DNA from 2 places in the Endobacterium panacihumi genome. Region 1 is predicted to be linked to the other one. Evidence: predicted binding sites of a transcription regulator. Region 1 holds the regulator's gene; the other holds the start of a gene.

What was found. The regulator HrcA, encoded in region 1, represses chaperone genes, less so after heat shock. The targets are predictions, from matches to a motif close to GTTAGCACTCNCNNNNNGNGAGTGCTAAC.
Region 2: the regulator HrcA is predicted to act here: its motif matches at 1,760-1,788, upstream of groES (co-chaperone GroES).

What each region holds. Positions count from the first base shown of each region.
Region 1 covers NZ_JBOZRA010000001.1:2,098,268-2,108,835, reverse strand. The annotation lists gene dnaA (chromosomal replication initiator protein DnaA) at 1-507, shown strand, start outside; gene ACRQ1B_RS10525 (hypothetical protein) at 523-990, opposite strand; gene ACRQ1B_RS10520 (SRPBCC family protein) at 987-1,487, opposite strand; gene ACRQ1B_RS10515 (metalloregulator ArsR/SmtB family transcription factor) at 1,589-1,924, shown strand; gene ACRQ1B_RS10510 (LysE family translocator) at 2,017-2,631, shown strand; gene ACRQ1B_RS10505 (class I SAM-dependent methyltransferase) at 2,647-3,237, shown strand; gene hemW (radical SAM family heme chaperone HemW) at 3,248-4,438, opposite strand; gene rdgB (RdgB/HAM1 family non-canonical purine NTP pyrophosphatase) at 4,449-5,093, opposite strand; gene ACRQ1B_RS10490 (VOC family protein) at 5,104-5,508, opposite strand; gene rph (ribonuclease PH) at 5,701-6,420, opposite strand; gene hrcA (heat-inducible transcriptional repressor HrcA) at 6,589-7,671, shown strand; gene grpE (nucleotide exchange factor GrpE) at 7,778-8,398, shown strand; gene ptsN (PTS IIA-like nitrogen regulatory protein PtsN) at 8,477-8,941, opposite strand; gene hpf (ribosome hibernation-promoting factor, HPF/YfiA family) at 9,009-9,584, opposite strand; gene rpoN (RNA polymerase factor sigma-54) at 9,844-10,568, opposite strand, start outside.
Region 2 covers NZ_JBOZRA010000006.1:39,042-49,609, forward strand. The annotation lists gene groL (chaperonin GroEL) at 1-1,338, opposite strand, end outside; gene groES (co-chaperone GroES) at 1,407-1,703, opposite strand; gene ACRQ1B_RS21920 (hypothetical protein) at 1,919-2,443, opposite strand; gene chrA (chromate efflux transporter) at 2,633-3,976, shown strand; gene ACRQ1B_RS21930 (TIGR01459 family HAD-type hydrolase) at 4,099-4,947, shown strand; gene ACRQ1B_RS21935 (bifunctional riboflavin kinase/FAD synthetase) at 4,964-5,968, shown strand; gene ACRQ1B_RS21940 (BrnA antitoxin family protein) at 5,973-6,212, shown strand; gene ACRQ1B_RS21950 (DUF1902 domain-containing protein) at 6,425-6,676, opposite strand; gene ACRQ1B_RS21955 (hypothetical protein) at 6,746-6,964, opposite strand; gene ileS (isoleucine--tRNA ligase) at 7,002-9,980, shown strand; gene ACRQ1B_RS21965 (hypothetical protein) at 10,113-10,568, shown strand, end outside.

The DNA of each region.
Region 1 (10,568 bases):
CGCCGCCTCGAAATCTCGCGTCAGGATGATCCGTCGCTGGATATTCCGGATGAGATCCTCAGCCACGTTGCCCGCAACGTTGCCAATAGCGGTCGAGAAATCGAGGGTGCGTTCAACCAGTTGATCTTCCGCCGCTCGTTCGAGCCTTCTCTGTCGCTGGAGCGCGTCGATGAACTGCTGGCCCATCTGGTCGGCACCGGCGAAGCCAAGCGCGTCCGCATCGAGGATATCCAGCGTATCGTTGCCCGCCATTACAACGTCTCGCGCCAGGAACTGGTGTCGAACCGCCGTACCCGCGTCATCGTCAAGCCGCGCCAGATCGCTATGTATCTGGCAAAAACACTGACGCCGCGGTCCTTCCCGGAAATCGGCCGTCGTTTCGGTGGCCGCGACCACACCACGGTTCTGCACGCCGTGCGCAAGATCGAGGATCTGATCGGCGGCGACACCAAACTCGGTCAGGAGATCGAACTCCTGAAGCGCCTGATCAACGACAACAACGCCTGATCAATCGCCGTCTTGTCACGTTTCGATGGCTCGCTCCGCATCGCGCAGGGCGAGCCATAAATGCGTGATCGGGATGAACAGCACCATACCGCTCAGGAATGGCAGTAGCGGCCATAGTTTGGGATCGCTGAAACCCATGGCGACCGAAGCACCTAGGGTGAAAACCAGAGCCGGCGCCGCCAAGGCCAAGCCAAGCCGAAATTCACGGGCGTACCCGCGCAATCTGGTCCGTGATCCAAACACGTAGACGATCGACAGTCTGAAAAACTTGAACATGGCCGCAAGACCGCTCAGGCATATCAGCATGCCGGCCGCCGGAAGAAGGCCGATATGGCCCTCGGCTGCGGGAGAAATGCTGATGACGCCAAAGGCAACCGCGCCCACAAGCGCCAGCGGAGCCATCATAATCAGCAGCGGCAATGCCAGAACGGTGAATTCAACCACATAGGCAAGGCGGAGCAGACGGCTGTTTCGCAATATCATGCGACCTGCTCCCCATCGCTCGATGCTGCTTGCTTTCGTATCTCGCTCAGCCGGCGCCAATTGCGGGCGGCATAACGATGCGCTTGTGCCAGCGCTACCCATAAACCGATCTGTCGTACCGGCCAGAACCAGCCTGCGGCGCCAAACTCCGTCAGCCTCTCCACCTTTGTCCGCCCATCTTCCAGTTGCGTGAGAGTAAATTCGTCTTCCAGGCGTCCCACCCAGTTGCGGCACCACACCGTGCTGGCAATCATCCGGTAGCGCAGGCGCCGATTTTCCTCGAAAATCACGATACGCTGATCGATCGTGCCGCGATCGGTTGTGCACTGGCGGGTTTTTCCGAGTGCGCCTTCGCCCTCCAGAACCTTGCAACTGACGGGCTTGGGTATGCCGAAGTAAAACAGCAATGGCCGGCTGTCATCCATGCGGGCCTGCAGAAAATTGGGCCAGATATGCTGCGGCTCACTGTCAAAAATCCACTGCGATCGGATCTGCATGACGTCTCTCCTTGGTTATTCATTTAGGTAATCGTCTAATTGTTTTTCTGTCAACAGTTAATTGATTGCCTAAATGACTTATGGTAGAGAGAGGCATGTCGATGCAGATCATTTTCGAGGCGCTCGCCTCGCCGGTGCGCCGGAAAATCCTCGCTTATGTCGCCCATCACGAGATGAATGCGGGCGATATCGCCGCGCGTTTCGACATGTCGAAACCGTCGATCTCGCAGCATCTGCAATTGCTGGAACATGCAGGGCTGATCACCAGCGAAAAGCGCGGCAAGTTCGTCTATTACAGGCAAGTGCCCGATACACTGGCCTTGACGCTGACCGGTTTCGTGCAGGATGTCTGCCCGATCGGCGGTCCGCTCCGTCGCGAAAGCGCCGAACTGGCGCGCAAGGCCAAGGCGGACGAGACGGAAAAATCGACTGTATAGGGTGAGACCCGGAAAGCCGGCGATCCCTGCTTGACCAAGGCCGATTCCGAGGCGCATGTCTTGTCAAAACAAGAATGCCTGAGGGGCTAAAAATGTTTCTGATTTCCGTTGCCACCATCTGGGCGGTGGCCTGCATCACGCCGGGTCCCAGCACATTGCTAGTCATGCGATATGCACTCACCGCGCCACGCCAGGTCGCCGTCGTGGCAGCCGCCGGCACCATAACCGGCACATTTTTATGGGGTCTTGCCGGCTGGCTCGGCATCAATGCGCTTTTTCAGGCTGCTCCCTTCGCCTATCTGGCACTGAAAATCGTCGGCGGGCTTTATCTGGTTTATCTCGGTATCAAGATCCTTCGCGATCTGCGTCGCTCCGGTCCGGTCGCCGAGTTGGGGGATCGCAAGATCGACGTGCCGCTGAAAACCGCCTATCGCATGGGCGTGGCCACCAATCTCGCCAATCCCAAATCGGCTCTGTTCGTGGCATCCCTGTTTGCCGCCACAATGCCGGTCGGCACGCCGTTCTTTTATGGTCTCGCCGCCATTGCTGTGATGATTGCGATCGCGACGCTCTATTATACCTGCCTTGTCGGGCTCATCACCCATCCGCGTGTTGCCGCCGGTTATCTGAAGGCCAAAAAGAAGATCGATCTCGGCGTCGGCATGGTGTTTCTGGGTTTCGGCACGAAGCTGATGTTGTCGCGATAGGAGAGGGGCATGGTTTTGCCGCAGGATCCCACCACCCGGTTCTACGCGGAAAACGCCAGTACCTACGCCGAACACGCGAATGCGCCCAGCCGCGAACGTCTCGATCCGTTTCTCGCCCGCCTGACACAAGGCGCCAGAATTCTGGAGCTCGGTTGCGGCAATGGCCGCGACAGCGCGGAAATGCTGTCCCGCGGGTTTCGCGTCACGCCCACCGATGGCATTGCCGAGATTGCCGCCGAAGCCTCCCGCCGCTTGAAAATGCCTGTCTCGGTCCTGCCCTTCAGCGAGATCACTGCCGTTTCGGCGTTTGATGGCATCTGGGCCAATGCCTGTCTTTTGCATGTGCCACGGGTTGATCTGGGGGCGGTACTTTCCCGTATCCACCGTGCGCTTCGCCAGGGCGGCGTCTTTTATGCCAGTTTCAAGGGCGGCGAGGCGGAGGGGCATGATGCGCTCGGGCGTTATTATAACTACCCATCCATGCCTTGGCTGATGATGCTCGGCGAAACCCTGCCATGGTCCTATCTCGCCGTGGATATGACCCATGGCGGCGCTTATGATGGTCAGCCGACAGACTGGCTGCATCTGCTGGCCGTGAAAGCCTGAAACCTGTGCCTCAAAAGGCCAGATCGGCCACCACAGCATCCAATATCAGCATGCCGGAAGGCGTGCAGCGCAGTCTTGAATTGCCGATGCGTTCGATAAACCCGTGTTCCAGTAAAGTCTGCTCGCGCTCCGGATTGGGGTCGCGGCCGGAAAGCTGGCTCCAGCGGGCAAGATCGACACCCTCGGTCAGGCGCAGACCCATCAGCAGCAACTCGTCGGCCATTTCATCAAAGCCGAGCTGTTCCTGCTCCACCATGCCGTGGCCATGGGCCTCCACGAGGTCCAGCCACGCGTCCGGTTTGCGCTCGGTGGCGGTGGCGATCTTGAAGGAACCGCGTGACAGGCGGCCATGCGCGCCGGGGCCAATGCCAGCATAATCGCCGTAACGCCAATAGGTCAGGTTATGGCGGCTTTCCGCGCCCGGTACGGCGTGGTTCGACACCTCGTAGGCCGGCATGCCGAAACGCGCGGTAATCTCCTGCGTCGCCTCGTAAAGATCGGCGGATTGGTCGCCGTCCGGCACGATCAGCTTGCCGGCCTTGTGCAGGCCGTAGAAGGGTGTGCCTTCCTCGATCGTCAGCTGGTAGAGCGACAGATGGTCGACGGCAAAGTCGATCGCCTGATGTAGCTCGGCTTCCCATTCGGCAACCGTCTGTTTCGGGCGGGCATAGATAAGGTCGAAGGACATGCGCGGAAAAATGTCGCGTGCCAGCTTGATCGCCTTCAGCGCGTCGTCCACGTCATGCAGGCGGCCGAGAAATTTCAGGTCGCGATCGTTGAGAGCCTGCACACCCAGCGACACGCGGTTAACGCCACCGGCGCGATACCCACGAAAACGTTCTGCTTCCACGCTGGAAGGGTTGGCTTCCATGGTGATCTCGATGCCATCGGGCATGTGCCAGTGTTTGGCAATACCGTCGAGAATGGCGGACACCGTGTTCGGATGCATCAGCGACGGCGTGCCGCCGCCAAGGAACACGCTTGTTACGGTTTTTGGGCCGCTCATCTGCCGCATCCATGCCATCTCCTTCAGGAAGGCGGCGGTGAACCGTTCCTGATCGACGGGCTGGTGGCGGACATGGCTGTTGAAGTCGCAATAAGGACACTTGGCAGCACAGAACGGCCAATGCACATAGACCCCGAAACCGGGCTCACCGGTATCGGGCAGAAGTTTGGCATGGCGGTCGAGTACGGTGTCCATGAGGTGTTGTTTACGCTTCCAGGCAGGTTTCGACAAAAATCTTGAAGGCACGGGCACGGTGGGAAAGCGCTTCCGCATCGCCGGGCTTCCAGCCATGCTTTTCTTCCGCCGTCATCTCGCCGAATGTGGTGTCGTAACCCTGCGGCTGAAAGATCGGGTCGTAACCAAAACCATCGGCGCCGCGCGGCGGCCAGGCGATCGTGCCCTCCACTTCGCCGCGGAACATCTCGGTGTGGCCGTCGGGCCAGGCAAGGCACAGCACGCTGACGAAACGCGCGGTGCGCTTGTCGTCCGTTGCCGCGCCCTTGTCCTGCAGGGCGGTTTCCACCTTCTGCATCGCCCACGGAAAATCGCGGCTGCCATCCTCGCGTTCGGCCCAGTTGGCGGTGTAGACGCCCGGTGCGCCGTCGAGGGCATCGATGACGAGGCCGCTGTCGTCGGAAAGGGCGGGTAGGCCGGAGGCTTTTGCTGACGCCAGTGCCTTGATCGCCGCATTCTCCTCAAACGTAGTGCCGGTCTCATCCGGTTCATCGAATTTCAGTTCGGCTGCAGACTTTGCCGAAAAACCGAAGGGACCGATCAGGTCGGCGATCTCGCGGATTTTTCCGGCATTGTGGCTGGCAACGACAATGGTGCGGGTCTCGAGCTTGCGCATGGGCGGTCCTTCAAAGATTCCAGAGTTTGGGTTCGGCGCATTCCAGGCTGTTGCCGGCCGGATCGCGGAAATAGATCGATCGTGCGCCGTTCGACCAGCGAAAGTCGCTTTCGATGGAAACGCCCGCCTTGTTGAGCTTTTCGGCGATCAAGTCAATCGCTTCCGCACTGACACGGAAACAGGCATGACCCGCGCCGGTCGTGCCATGGGGTGGAACCGGCAGGGCATCGGGGGAGGGTGGCTTGATGGTTTCGCTGCGGTTGAAGATCAGGAGAATGCCTTGGCCACAGCGGAAAAAGACGTGACGGTCGCCGGCGCGCAGGACTTTTTCGAGGCCGAGTAGACTGCCGTAAAAGTTTTCAGCGGCATCGAGGTCATCGACATAAAGGGCAGTTTCGAGAATGCCGTCGATCATGGTGCCATTCTCCAGGCGCTTTGCGATACGCCCCTCATCCGGCTGCCGCCACCTTCTCCCCGCTTGCGGGGAGAAGGGATATGCCGCACCGTCTCGTAATACTCGACGGAGTTATAGGGCAGGTCCCCTCTCCCCGCGTGCGGGAAGAGGGTAAGGGTGAGGGGCAGCCACAAATCGCAACACCCACCAAAATCAGCCCGCAATCGCAGCCTTCTGCATGGCCACCAGCTCGGCCGTACCGGCGGTCGCCAGATCCAGCAGCGTCAAAAATTCCTCGCGGCTGAACGGCTTGCCTTCCGCGGTGCCCTGAACCTCGACAATGCCGCCGGAGCCGGTCATGACGAAATTGGCGTCGGTTTCGGCAGCCGAGTCTTCGAGGTAATCGAGATCGATCACCGACTGGCCGGCAAAGATGCCGCAGGAAATGGCGGCAACGTGGTCTTTGAGAACCTTGTCCACCTTCACCATGTTGCGGGCTTCCATCCACTTCAGGCAGTCATGCAGGGCAATGAAGCCACCGGTGATGGCCGCCGTGCGGGTGCCGCCATCCGCCTGGATGACGTCGCAGTCGATGGTGATCTGCTTTTCGCCGAGCGCTTCCAGATCGACGACGGCGCGCAAGGATCGGCCGATCAGGCGCTGGATTTCCTGCGTGCGGCCGCCCTGCTTGCCGGTGGCGGCTTCGCGGCGCATGCGGTCGCCGGTTGCGCGCGGCAGCATGCCGTATTCGGCCGTCACCCAGCCCTTACCGGAATTGCGCAGCCACGGCGGCGTCTTTTCTTCAAGGCTTGCCGTGCACAGCACATGCGTCTCGCCGAACTTCACGAGGCACGAGCCTTCCGCGTGCTTGGAAAAATTGCGCTCGAAAGAGATCTTGCGCATCTGGTCGATTTTTCTGCCTGAAGGCCGCATGCTTTACTCCATGGAATATGGTGATCGCGTTTCTAGAACTGTGGGGCCGCTTTTGCAAAGGAAAAGCCTGAGACTACAAAGCCGCTTTTCCCTTTTGCCATGGCCGGCGCGGCATTATATTTGCATTGTCAGACGGTGACGGTTCGCAGACGCAGGATAGGAAGAAACATGGCATTTTCGGCATCGACCGCCACGGAATCCATTCTCGACGACCGTTCGCGCGAAATCTTTCGCCGTATCGTCGAAAGTTATCTGGAAAATGGCGAGCCGCTCGGCTCGCGCAACCTGTCGCGGCTGCTGCCGATGTCGTTGTCGCCGGCCTCGGTGCGCAATGTCATGAGCGATCTCGAAGAACTCGGCCTTATCTATTCGCCGCATATCAGCGCCGGCCGCCTGCCGACCCAGACCGGCCTGCGTTTCTTCGTTGATGCCTTCATGCAGGTGGGGGACCTCTCGCCGGAAGAGCGCGCCAATATCGACCGTGAAGTGCGCGCATCCGATCGCGGCCAGCCGATCGAGAGCATGCTGACGGAAGCGAGCCGCATGCTCTCGGGCGTGTCGCGCGGCGCCGGCATCGTGATTACATCGAAAAGTGATCCGGTCCTGAAACATGTCGAATTCATCCGGCTGGAGCCCACCAAGGCGCTCGCCATTCTGGTCGGCGAACACAATCAGGTTGAAAACCGCGTCATCGATCTGCCGGCCGGTATCAGCTCGTCGCAGCTCACCGAAGCCGCAAACTATGTCAACGCGCATCTCACCGGCCAGACCCTGCCGGACCTGCGCAGCCAGATCACCAGGCTCCAGGAACAGGTGAAGGGCGAACTCGATGCCCTGTCGCAGGATCTGGTGGCCCGTGGCCTTGCGGTCTGGTCGGGCGATAATGGCGAAGGCAAGCCGGCGCAGCTGATCGTGCGTGGCCGCGCCAATCTTCTGCAGGGGTTGGAAGGCGCGGACGACATGGATCGTCTGCGGCTTCTGTTCGATGATCTGGAAAAGAAGGACAGCCTGATCGAGATTCTCAATCTCGCCGAAAGCGGACCGGGTGTCCGTATCTTTATAGGTTCGGAAAACAAGCTGTTTTCGCTTTCCGGCTCGTCGCTGATCGTCGCGCCCTATCGTGATGGCGAGGACCGCATCGTCGGCGCCGTCGGTGTCATCGGCCCGACGCGGCTCAATTATTCGCGTATCGTGCCGATGGTGGATTACACCGCCCAGCTTCTCGCGCGCATGTCGCGTAACCCTCTTTGAAGAGCTTTATCGACGGCTTGCCGCTTGATGGCCGCAAAGCCTTGATTTTTTCGGCTCAAACCCTGATATCGGGGCCACTTCACACGAACACCACCCGGAGACCGTCATGACCGACGAAACCAAGAACAACGGCACTGACGCGGCGGCCAACGAAAACGCCGAAGCCGTGGCAGCCGCGATGGAGGACACAGCTGCGACCGAAGCCGATGTCGCCGAGTTTGATCCGATCGCAGAACTGCAGGCAGAGAATGCCGATCTGCGCGATCGTTTTGTGCGCCTCGCTGCCGATATGGACAATTTGCGCCGCCGTACCGAGCGCGAGTTGAAGGATGCCAAGGTTTACGGCGTCACCAGCTTTGCCCGCGACATGCTCGGCGTGTCCGACAATCTCCGTCGTGCACTTGATGCCGTTCCGGCCGAAATGCGCGCTGCAGCCGATGCCGGCCTCACCACGCTTCTCGAAGGCGTGGAAATGACCGAGCGCTCCATGCTGTCGACGCTGGAACGCCATGGCGTCAAGAAGATCGAGCCGGAAGGCGAAAAGTTCGATCCGAACTTCCATCAGGCCATGTTCGAAGTGCCGAACCCGGCCGTGCCGAACAACACCGTCGTGCAGGTGGTTCAGGCCGGTTACACGATCGGCGAGCGCGTGCTGCGCCCGGCCATGGTCGGCGTTGCCAAGGGCGGCCCCAAGGTCGAAGTGGCGGAAGCTGCCGACAAGGCCTGATCGAACGGATCATCAATCAGCAAAAAGCCCGGGCATCATCGATACCCGGGCTTTTTGTTTGTGAAGCTGTAAAATACCTCAGGCGGCGTTGGAAGCCTGTTCCTCGTTGAGGAAGGCGTAGATGGCCGAGGCGGAATCGGTGGCGCGCAGCTTTGTCACCAGGTCTTGGTCGCGCAACACGCGGGCAATGCGCGAAAGCGCCTTCAGGTGGTCGGCGCCAGCACCTTCAGGCGCCAGAAGCAGGAACACCAGATCGACAGGTTCGTCATCCAGCGCCTCGAAATCGACGGGCGAGTCGAGGCGGGCGAACAGGCCGACAATCTGGGAAATCGAGGTCAGCTTGCCGTGCGGGATGGCAATGCCATGGCCGACGCCGGTGGAGCCGAGACGCTCGCGCTGCACGATCACGTCAAAAATCTCGCGCTCATTGACGCCGGTCAGTTTGGCGGCCTTCGCAGCCAGTTCCTGCAGCAATTGCTTTTTGGAATTCACCTTCAAGCTGGGGATAATCGCATCTTGCTGCAGCAGATCTGCCAAAGCCATTTCTTCTCATCCTTTTGCCACCGAACGGGGCGAGGGGAGCGGCGTTTAAACCGCTCCCGACAAGTTCTTATCCTTTGATATTGGCAGCGTCGATCCAGCCAATATTGCCGTCGTTGCGGCGGTAGACGATGTTCAGGCTCTTTTCCGGGCTGCGGAACAGAAGAACCGGTTCATCGGTCATGTCGAGTGCCATCACAGCCGTCGCCACCGTCATGGTGCGCAGCTGCTTGGAGCTTTCGGCGACGATGGTCGGAGCAAAATCCTCCGCCACTTCCTGGTCGTCGTCAGGAATGGAATCCATGATCGCATAGGCGATGTCTTCAGCACCATTACCGTTATTACCGGCGTGATGGTCCTTGAGGCGACGCTTGTAGCGACGCAGACGCTTTTCGATCCGTTCTGCAGCAGCATCGAAGCTCAGTTGCGGGTCGTTCGCCTGACCGGCTGCGTGGAACACCACGCCCGAATCGAGGTGGATCTTGCAGTCTGCCGAGAAGCGCGAAGAACCCGCCTTCTCGACGATCACCTGGCTGGAATATCCCCCGTCGAAGTATTTGGTAACCGCATCGCCGATATGGCTTTCGATCTTCTGACGGAACGAGTCGCCAATCTCCATATGCTTTCCAGATACACGCACACTCATGGATTGTTTCCTTCTTGTCGTGACTTGCACGAACCAGTTTACGCCAAGCCGCGGATGCATCCAAGCTCTTCACACGGTGATGAGGCAAATTGCGTTGTCAGGTCATAATTGAGGGATCAAAGTGCGGCGCATATCTCCAAGCCGATGCGGCGGGCTTCTAGCCGCAGAGGTTTGGAAAGTCAACGGCAGGGAAAATTAGCAGTTTGTGCAAGGCCCTGTGCCTGTGGGAAACTGGGCATTTTCCATGCGGCGGGAAGGCTCAGCCCGCAGCGGAAACCTTGGCCAGCGCTCGCTTTTCCCGCCGCCTCTGCACGGAGGAGGGGATGTTCATGGCTTCGCGATATTTTGCAACCGTACGGCGAGCCAGGTCGACGCCACCCTTCTTGAGGCTGATAACAATGTCGTCATCCGAAAGCACCGCTTCGGGTGATTCCTGCGCAATCATCTGGCGAATCTTGTGCCGAACCGCTTCGGCGGAGTGGTTGTCTCCGCCTTCGGCCGAACCGATCGAAACGGTGAAGAAATATTTGAGCTCGAACAGACCGCGCGGCGTCATCATGTATTTGTTGGAGGTGACGCGGCTGACAGTCGATTCGTGCATCTTGATGGCGTCGGCCACCGTTTTCAGGTTCAGTGGCCGCAGATGCTCGATACCGTTCAGCAGAAAGGCGTCCTGCTGCCGCACGATCTCCGTCGCCACCTTCATGATCGTTTTTGCGCGCTGATCAAGGCTGCGGGTCAGCCAGCTGGCATTCTGCAGGCATTCGGACAGGAAGGCCTGATCCTCGCTCTGTTTTGCGACGGTCTTCGAAACCGTCTGGAAATAGGTCTGGTTGACCAGCACGCGCGGCAGCGTATCGGGATTAAGCTCGATCGCCCAGCCGCCATCGGCGCCGGATCGTACCACCACGTCGGGCACGATCGCCTCCGAAACGCCGGTCTCGAAGCCGCTGCCGGGCTTGGGGTTGAGCTGACGGATTTCCG
Region 2 (10,568 bases), on a different contig from region 1:
CAGAGCGCGGCGAACGATGTTGACACCAGCTTCCTGGTCGTCGTTTGCACCCTTGACGGTGATCTTGGAAGCCGAACGCAGCAGGGCAACGCCGCCGCCCGGTACGATGCCTTCCTGAACAGCAGCGCGCGTTGCGTTCAGAGCGTCATCGATGCGGTCCTTGCGTTCCTTGACTTCGATTTCGGTCGAGCCGCCAACGCGGATGACGGCAACGCCGCCAGCGAGCTTGGCAAGACGTTCCTGCAGCTTTTCGCGGTCGTAGTCCGAAGTGGTTTCTTCGATCTGCGCCTTGATCTGGGCTACGCGGCCTTCAATGTCAGCCTTCTGGCCGGCGCCGTCGACGATCGTCGTGTTTTCCTTGGAGATCGAAACCTTCTTGGAACGGCCGAGCATGTCGAGGGTGACGTTTTCGAGCTTGATGCCGAGGTCTTCGGAGATGACGGTGCCGCCCGTGAGGATGGCGATGTCTTCCAGCATGGCCTTGCGGCGATCGCCGAAGCCCGGAGCCTTGACGGCAGCAATCTTCAGGCCGCCACGCAGCTTGTTGACGACGAGGGTCGCAAGAGCTTCGCCTTCAACGTCTTCAGCGATGATGACGAGCGGCTTGCCGGTCTGAACGACAGCTTCGAGAACCGGCAGCATGGCCTGGAGGTTCGAGAGCTTCTTTTCGTGCAGGAGGATGAAGGCGTCTTCGAGGTCCGCGATCATCTTTTCCGGGTTGGTCACGAAGTAAGGCGACAGGTAGCCGCGGTCGAACTGCATGCCTTCGACGACTTCGAGTTCGGTTTCAGCGGTCTTGGCTTCTTCGACGGTGATAACACCTTCGTTGCCAACCTTCTGCATGGCTTCAGCAATGTCGTTACCGACCTGCGTGTCGCCGTTTGCGGAGATCGTGCCGACCTGGGCAACTTCAGCCGAGGTGGAGATCTTCTTTGCCTTGGCCTGCAGGTCCTTGACGACTTCCAGAACGGCGAGGTCGATACCGCGCTTCAGGTCCATCGGGTTCATGCCGGCAGCAACAGCCTTGGCGCCTTCGCGAACGATCGCGCGGGCCAGAACGGTTGCCGTCGTGGTGCCGTCGCCGGCGATGTCGTTGGTCTTCGAAGCAACTTCGCGGACCATCTGGGCGCCCATGTTTTCGAACTTGTCTTCCAGTTCGATTTCCTTGGCGACCGATACACCGTCCTTGGTGATGCGCGGAGCGCCGAAGGACTTGTCGATAACGACGTTACGACCCTTCGGGCCGAGGGTGACCTGCACTGCGTCAGCGAGGATGTCGACGCCGCGCAGCATCTTTTCGCGCGCAGAGCGGCCGAACTTTACTTCTTTAGCTGCCATTTTGAGAACTCCTAGAGCTTCAGCTCAATGGTGATTTCTGATTGTCGGATGGAGAAGATCGGCTAAAATCAGCCGATGATGCCCATGATGTCGGATTCCTTCATGATCAGAAGGTCGACGCCATCGAGCTTGACTTCGGTGCCCGACCACTTGCCGAACAGAACGCGGTCGCCAACCTTGACGTCGAGAGCGTTGAGCGTGCCCTTGTCGTCGCGAGCGCCCGGGCCAACAGCGATGATTTCGCCTTCAGCCGGCTTTTCCTTGGCGGTGTCAGGGATGATGATGCCACCCTTGGTCTTTTCTTCGGACTCAACGCGCTTGACGACAACGCGATCGTGCAGGGGGCGGAAAGTTGTGCTTGCCATTGTCTAATCCCTCGATCAAATGACATGGACGGGCCGGTGAGGCCCGCGTGATGGGTGTTAGCACTCTCCATATGTGAGTGCCAGCGCAACCGAGATAAGACCGGTCCAACCCTGAGTCAAGGAAGCCCCGTAAAATTTCGCTACAGGGCACAAGGGGCATGCGAAACAACGTTAACGGCGTTGTGTGGCGAGAATTTAACGCCACGCCCTGCTGCTTATGCGCCGCAATGCAGTTGCGGCAGAAGCGAGCGGAAAACAGCCTCGGTGTTGGCCGAAATCTTTTCCCGGTCGGCCAGAGGAGCAGTGCCTCGCACGGTCAACACCTTGCCGCCGTTATACAGGGCGTAACGGCGCTGGACCTTTTCGCCAAACTTGTTTTCGAGCGTGTAACCGACGGATGGTCCTTCGACAAACGTCTTTGCGCTGCAATTCGGGCCGGTTTTCAGGCATTTCTCGGTCAGGGTGGCGGCGGTTATGGTGCCGTCTCGCAAGCCTTGTTCCCGGTCGTCGTTCGCGCCCAGAAAAATCGCTATCGTGCGCGTATCCGCGCAGTCGGCGCATATGATCTGCGCAGAGCCGTCGTCCATGGGATCAACGGTAAAACCTTCGCCCACAATCGCCGGGTCAAGCTTGAGGTCGCGAACTTTCTCCGTGCAGAAGCCGGATTGCGCATGTGCTTGTGCTGCCCCGAGCGCGAGGAAAAGTGAGAAACTCAATGCTGCTTTTGCAGATATGCGCATATTTGTTCTTATCCGAATGTGTTTTGAAGCTAACAATACTGGTTATATGACCGTAACGCTTGTGTCTGAACAGAGGCTAGGAAGTGTAGCCGTGGCAGGGTCACAACCCGTAAGCTTCGTCATATGGCCTTTACATGACGTTTTTAGGGAACGCCTTGCGGCCATAATGTCGCAGGGCAAGAGGAACACATGACGGCAATTGACGGTGCGGACAGGCAGGATGGCACGCGACCCACTCTTTCAGAGCTGACCGGCGTGTTCGCCCGCATCGGTGTCTTGAGTTTCGGCGGTCCCGCCGGGCAGATCGGCATGATGCATCGCAGTCTGGTGGAAGAAAAACGCTGGATCTCTGAAGAGCGTTTTCTGCATGCGCTGAATTACTGCATGCTTTTGCCGGGGCCGGAGGCGCAGCAGCTTGCCACCTATATCGGCTGGCTGGTCGGTGGCATAAGAGGCGGCATCATTGCCGGCCTGCTGTTCATCCTGCCGGGCCTGTTCGTGATGATCGGCCTCTCGGCGGCCTACGCGCTGTGGCAGGAAACGACATGGCTGGATGGCCTGTTTTTCGGCCTGAAGGCTGCGGTGCTGGTGATCGTCGTCGAGGCGGTGATCCGGCTTGGCCGCAAAACACTGAAGACTGGATTTTTGCGCGTCATTGCCGCTCTGGCTTTTGTCGCTTTGTTTTTTTTCGGCCTGCCGTTTCCGCTGGTCGTGCTGGGTGCCGGCCTTGCCGGTTTTATTGCCGCGAAAATGGGCGACACTCCCAACCTGCCGCTCGCCCAAACGACCGACCTGCCAAAGAAGAGCCGTCCGTTGCGCGCGATCGCTTCGTTGCTTTTATGGATCGCCGTCTGGCAGGCACCGCTGTTTTTGCTCTGGGCGCTCCATGCGCCCGAAAGCCTCGCTGCGATGTTTTCGTTCTTTTCGCGCATGGCGCTGGTCACCTTTGGCGGGGCCTATGCTGTGCTCGCTTATGTGGCGCAGGTGGCGGTGGAGGATTACGGCTGGCTGCGCCCCGGCGAGATGGTGGATGGTCTGGCGCTGGCCGAAACCACACCGGGTCCGCTGGTTCTCGTTCTCTCCTTCGTCGGTTTCCTCGTCGGCTTTCGCGAGGCATCCGGGCTCGGTGTCATTGCTGGCGGCGCCTTGGGCGCGGTGCTGGTGGCATGGGCCACCTTCGTGCCAAGCTTCATTTTTATCTTCGCCGGTGCGCCGTTCATTGAGCGGCTGCGCGGCAATGCCGTAATGTCGGCGGCGCTCTCGGCGATTACCGCTGCCGTGGTTGGCGTCATCCTCAATCTGGCTTTGTGGTTTGGCCTGCACGTCCTCTTCACGGAAGTGATCAAGCTGCCGATCGTTCCCTCGCTTGGCTTCACCGCGTCCATGCCGGTCCTCTCCAGCATCGATCCCGCAGCCGTCGCGCTCTTTTTTGTGTCCGCGCTGCTGCTGTTTCGTTTCAAACTCGGTCTTGTGCCGGTTCTCTGTTTCTGCGCTATCGCCGGCCTTGCGCTGCGGCTGTCGGGCCTTGCGTGATCCGCGCCCTGCATGTGACGCTCGGGTGAAATATCGCCGGTGAACAGCAAATGCCCTTGCCATCGTCATTGTGCTTTGCGAGATGAACGCCTGATTTTTCTAAAAAGAACGGACAGGCAGGCATGACACAGCGTATCCAGAACCTGAGCGACGTGACGGGCGCCTACGACGTCGTTCTCTCCGATGTCTGGGGTGTCGTGCACAACGGCGTCGAAGCCTTTCCGCAGTCCTGCGAAGCATTGGCCGCGGCCAGCAAGGCCGGCTCCACCGTCGTCCTGATCACCAATTCGCCGCGCCGTTCCGCCGATGTCATCACGCAGATGCGGGCGCTGAACGTTGCCGACGAGACCTATGACCGCATCGTCACATCCGGCGATGTCACCCGCAAACTGATCGCCGAAGGCCCGAAAAAGGTGTTTCTGCTCGGCCCCGAGCGCGACATGAACCTGCTTGATGATCTCGGTGTCACCGTCACCTCGGCGGAAGAGGCGGAAAGCATCGTCTGCACCGGCTTTTTCGACGACGAAAAGGAAGTGCCGGAAGATTATACCGACATGCTGAAGGCATGGGTTGCCCGCGACCTGCCGTTCATCTGCGCCAACCCGGACCTGATCGTCGAGCGCGGCCACAAGATGATCCCCTGTGCCGGCGCCGTTGCCGCCTATTACGAACAGCTTGGTGGCAAGAGCCAGATTGCCGGAAAGCCGCATCACCCGATCTACGAAGCGGCGATTGCGCAGGCTGAAGAGGTGCGAGGGCCAGTCGAGCGCTCGAAAATCCTTGCCATCGGCGACGGCATGCCGACCGATGTGCGCGGCGCGCTTTCACAAGAACTCGACCTGCTCTATATCAGCGGCGGCATCCATGCTGCCGAATACACGGTGGGCGGCCAGACGGACGAAGCGATCCTGAAGGCCTGGCTCACCGCTCAAAATGCCACGCCAAAATTCTGGATGCCACGGCTGGCCTGAACGGAATGTTTGCGGAATGACCGTTTTCCATCGCAATGAGAAAAAAGACCCGCTGCCCGAAAACCTGAAGGGCGGCGTCATTGCCATCGGCAATTTTGATGGTGTGCATCGCGGTCATCGCAGCGTGCTCGAGCGGGCGCTGGAGCTTGCTGAAAAGAACGGCGTGCCTGCTCTCGTTCTGACGTTCGAGCCGCATCCGCGCACCGTGTTCAAACCGGACCAGCCGGTCTGCCGTCTAACGGCCGCACCGCTGAAGGCTCGTATTCTCGAAGCCATGGGTTTTTCCGCCGTCATCGAATATCCGTTCGACAAGGAATTTGCCGCCCGTTCGGCGGAAGAATTCATCCAGACCATTTTGATCGACTGGCTGGGCGCGAGCGCCGTCGTCACCGGTTTCGATTTCCATTTCGGCAAGGGGCGCGAGGGTGGTCCGGCCTTCCTGATGGCATCGGGCGAACGCCACGGTTTTTCCGTCTCGCTGGTCGACGCATTCCGCGATGAAAACGCCGAGGTCGTATCCTCCAGCCGCATCCGTGAACTGATAGCTGAAGGGGATATGGTCGGCGCCGCCGGCCTGCTCGGTTATCGTTACACGGTCGAGGCTGAAGTCATCGACGGCCAGAAGCTTGGCCGCCAGATCGGCTTTCCGACCGCCAACATGTCGCTGCCGGGCGAGGCGGAACTGCGCAACGGCATTTACGCCGTGCGTTTCCGCCGCCCCAATGGCGAACTTTATGATGGTGTTGCTAGCTATGGTCGCCGCCCGACGGTGACGGACAATGGCGTCGCGCTTCTCGAAACCTATCTCTTCGATTTTTCCGGCGATCTTTATGGCGAAGTCTGCGCCGTGTCCTTTTTCGGCTTCCTGCGCGACGAGGCGAAATTCGACGGACTGGAGCCGCTGATCGCGCAGATCAAGCGCGACGAGGAAGAGGCGAGGGCGCTGCTGGCTGGCGTGCAGCCGCTGGGTCCGGTGGACAGGGATATCGCTTTCGCACAGACTGCGGAAAACGGAGAATAACCTTATGGCTACCACCCCGCGCCGCCCGACCAACCCCAAGGATGCAGCCGAAGCCCTGTTCGCGCCGGTCAAAAAGGTCGCTGCACCCGCCGTTGAAAAGCGCGCGCCACCGGCTGTGAAAGAGCAGGTGACATTGAAACTCGACAGCGCGGTGATCGAGTATTTTCAGGAAGACGGCCCCGGCTGGCAGGATCGCATCAATGATGCGTTGCGGGCAGTGATGGCGGAAAACCCGAAGGGTTGAGGGCGAGCTTGCCTCTCAAAGGCGCTTGTCTGAGCCGGCATCTTTCAGAATGGTGTTGGCTGTGTGACGGCTTAAAAGATGGCGCGGAAGCAGTATGATTTTTCCTGTTTCACGAGACCGCCATTTCTCGTGCGAGCCTTTTGCGTTGGTCAGGTATTCATAGCCTAATTCCTAAATGATGCCGCGGACGGTTTTGTAAAAACCGTCGACCATCAGGCGGCAGCCGGAACAATGACGGGTCTTTCCCAGAGGATTGCGGGAATAAGGTCCCTGATCGGCGTGTCAGCAAGATCGGCGGCGGACATGTGGTTGGCGACGATCAGATCGGCTGCTGCGTCGAACATGACTTCTTCGAAAGCGTCAACTGTCGGTGCCTCGATATGCAGCCCGTCAATATCGCTTTCGGAATAGAAGACTTTCGCTTCATCGTCCCAGATGGCCCGGACGAAAAACGTTCTTTTCATAACCATGACCCAGACATTGTTTTGGTGCGATCAATTTCAAGATTATACGCGGCTGCTGTCGCGAGGCAATCATCTCGTCTTGTCTGTCCCAATTCCCCCTTCCTTTCCGGGCCAAAACGCCGTAAGAACCGCGACCATGACAGATTTCCGGTCGGCCCAGATCATCGCCGCGATGATCATACGAATTATCGGCCCGGCTTTCCGCGCTGCTTGATGAAGCTGCGGGAAGGTCCGGGATTTTGGCGCTTGTTCGAAACGCGCCTCCGCCACCGAATTTTCAATCCGCATTGCGCCCTTCCGCCGGCGCCGAGAGACGATTGTCCAGATGACCGATAGCACCGAAAAGCTCGACTACTCCAAAACCCTCTATCTGCCCGAGACCGAATTCCCGATGCGCGCCGGCCTGCCGCAGAAGGAGCCGGAAACCGTTGCCCGCTGGCGCGAGATGGACCTTTACAAGAAGCTGCGCGCTTCCGCCGCTGGCCGCGAAAAATTCGTGCTGCACGATGGCCCTCCCTATGCCAACGGCAACATCCATATCGGCCACGCGCTCAACAAGATCCTCAAGGACGTCATCACTCGCTCCTTCCAGATGCGTGGATATGACTCGAACTACGTTCCGGGCTGGGATTGCCACGGTCTGCCGATCGAGTGGAAGATCGAGGAAGAAAACTACCGCGCCAAGGGCAAGGCCAAGCCGGACCTGAAGCAGCCGGACGCGATGATAGAATTCCGCAAGGAATGCCGCGCTTACGCTGAAAAGTGGATCAAGATCCAGGCGGAAGAGTTCAAGCGCCTCGGCATCGTCGGTGATTTCGACAACCCGTATCTGACGATGAATTTTCACGCCGAAAGCCGCATCGCCGGCGAACTGCTGAAAATCGCCATGAGCGGCCAGCTGTATCGTGGTTCCAAGCCGATCATGTGGTCGGTGGTCGAGCGCACGGCGTTGGCGGAGGCCGAGGTCGAATATCATGACTACGAGAGCGACACGATCTGGGTGAAGTTCCCGGTTGTTACCGTTGCCGGTGCTGCAAAGGCTGAGTGGCTATCTGACACTGGCGGCAAAATGCCTGTGGTCAATGATCGCAACGAACTCGAGGGCGCGCACGTCGTCATCTGGACCACCACGCCGTGGACGATCCCAGGCAACCGCGCTGTTGCCTATTCGCCGAAGGTCGCTTACGGCCTTTACGAAGTGACGGAAGCCGTCAACGAGTTTGGTCCGCAGCCGGGTGAAAAGCTGATCTTTGCCGATGCGCTTGCGGAAGAGTCCGCCACGAAGGCAAAGCTCTCCTTCAAGAAACTGCGCGGTGTTTCGGCCGAAGAGATGGCTGCCCTGACGCTCGCTCATCCCCTCAAGGGCCTTGGCGGTGGCTACGATTTCGCCGTCCCGCTTCTCGCTGGCGATCACGTCACCGACGATGCCGGTACCGGTTTCGTCCACACTGCGCCGTCGCACGGTCGCGAAGACTTTGACGCCTGGATGTCGTCCGCCAAGGCGATCGAAGCCATGGGCATCGACACCCGCATCCCGTTCCCGGTTGACGACAGCGGCACCTACACTGCCGACGCCCCCGGTTTCGAGGGTGGCCGCGTCATGGATGACAACGGCAAGAAGGGCGATGCCAATGATCGCGTCATCAAGGCGCTGATCGAACGCAACGCGCTGTTTGCCCGTGGTCGCCTGAAACACCAGTATCCGCATTCCTGGCGTTCCAAAAAGCCGATCATATTCCGCAACACGCCGCAATGGTTCGTCTATATGGACAAGGACCTGAAAGACGGCACGACGCTGCGCACCCGCGCGCTGAAGGCGATCGACGACACTCGTTTCGTGCCGCCGAGCGGCCAGAACCGTCTGCGCGCCATGATCGAGCAGCGCCCGGACTGGGTTCTGTCGCGTCAGCGCGCATGGGGTGTTCCGATCTGCGTGTTTGCCGATGAAGACGGCAATGTCCTGCAGGACGAGGCCGTCAATACCCGCATCCTCGAAGCCTTCGATGCCGAAGGTGCCGACGCATGGTTTGCCGCCGGTGCCAAGGATCGTTTCCTCGGCAATGGTCACGATCATGCCAAGTGGACACAGGTGATGGACATCCTCGATGTCTGGTTCGACAGTGGCTCCACGCACACGTTCACGCTGGAAGACCGCCCGGACCTGAAATGGCCGGCCGACGTCTATCTCGAAGGGTCTGACCAGCATCGCGGCTGGTTCCATTCCTCGCTGCTGGAATCGGCTGCCACACGTGGCCGTGCGCCTTACGACACGGTCGTCACCCATGGTTTCACCATGGATGAAAAGGGCCAGAAGATGTCGAAATCGGTCGGCAATGTCGTGGCCCCGCAGGACGTGATGAAGGATGCGGGCGCCGACATCCTGCGTTTGTGGGTCATGACGTCGGACTATTCCGAAGACCTGCGCGTCGGCAAGACGATCATCCAGACCAATGTCGATGCCTATCGCAAGCTGCGCAACACCATCCGCTGGATGCTCGGCACGCTGGCGCACGACGAAGGCGAAGAGATCGCCTATGCCGAACTGCCGGAACTCGAAAAGCTGATGCTGCACCGCCTGTCCGAGCTGGATAAGGTTGTGCGCGAAGGGTATGACACGTTCGAGTTCAAGAAGATCGCCCGCGCGCTGATCGATTTCTGCAATATCGAACTGTCGGCCTTCTATTTCGACATCCGCAAGGACGCGCTGTATTGCGACGCGCCGTCGTCTCTGCGTCGCCGCGCAGCACTCGCCGTCATCCGAAAAATCTTCGAATGCACGGTGACGTGGCTTGCGCCGATGCTGCCGTTCACGACGGAAGAGGCATGGCTGTCGTTGAAGCCGGATGCGGTGTCCGTTCACCTCGAACAGTTCCCGACGATCCCGGCCGAATGGAAAAACGAGACCGTTGCCGAAAAGTGGGCCAAGATCCGCAAGGTGCGTTCGGTTGTCACCGGCGCTCTCGAAATCGAGCGCAAGGACAAGCGTATCGGCTCGTCGCTGGAAGCGGCGCCGGTCGTTTACGTTGCCGATGCCGAATTGTTGAAGGCGCTGGAGGGTCTCGAATTCGAGGAAACCTGCATCACCTCGGCCATCACGATCACGGCAGGTGAGGGGCCGGAAAATGCATTCCGTCTGGCCGAGGTGGCGGGCGTTGCGGTTGAGCCAAAGCTGGCGGAAGGCGTAAAATGCGCCCGCTCGTGGCGTGTGACGACCGATGTCGGCTCGGATGCCACCTATCCCGATGTATCGGCACGTGATGCCGAGGCGTTGCATGAACTGGCCAAGCTCGGTCGGCTTGGTTGATGTTGAAAGATAACGGATGATTGCGCATCTGCGCATCATCCGTTAATCCTGCCTGAAATTGGCCGGATTTTTCCGTCAGGCCAACAACGGTAGAGTTTTGCGTCGAGGACGGGCGCGGCTGGAAGGGTTTTGATGAAGACGTCACAGGTGTTTCGTTCCGGCCTTGGTGTAACGGCCATCGTCGCGGTGCTTGCAGGCCTTTCGGGATGCCAGAGCCCGACCTACGGAACCAGCAAGAGTGCTGCCGAACAGCTTGCCGACGACCTCGGCAGTGCCGTTTCGATCGGTGGCGGCGAGCAAAAGAAGGACGTGCGCTACAATCCGCGTCCGGGTCTGGTTGTGGCCGGCAGGGGGCCAGGCGATCTGCCGGCGCCGCAGCAATCGATGGCGAACCGCGAAAACAATCCGAACTGGACGGAATCGCCGGAGGAAACCCGCAAGCGCCTGCGCGAAGAAGCGGATGCGAACGAGAACAATCCGCGTTACGTTTCGCCGCTGGCCGTCGGCCGGGGGCAGGGCGGTCAGATGACCGAAAGTCAGAAATGGGAAGCTTTCCGCCAGGCCAAGGCCGAAGCCAAGGCCGGCAAC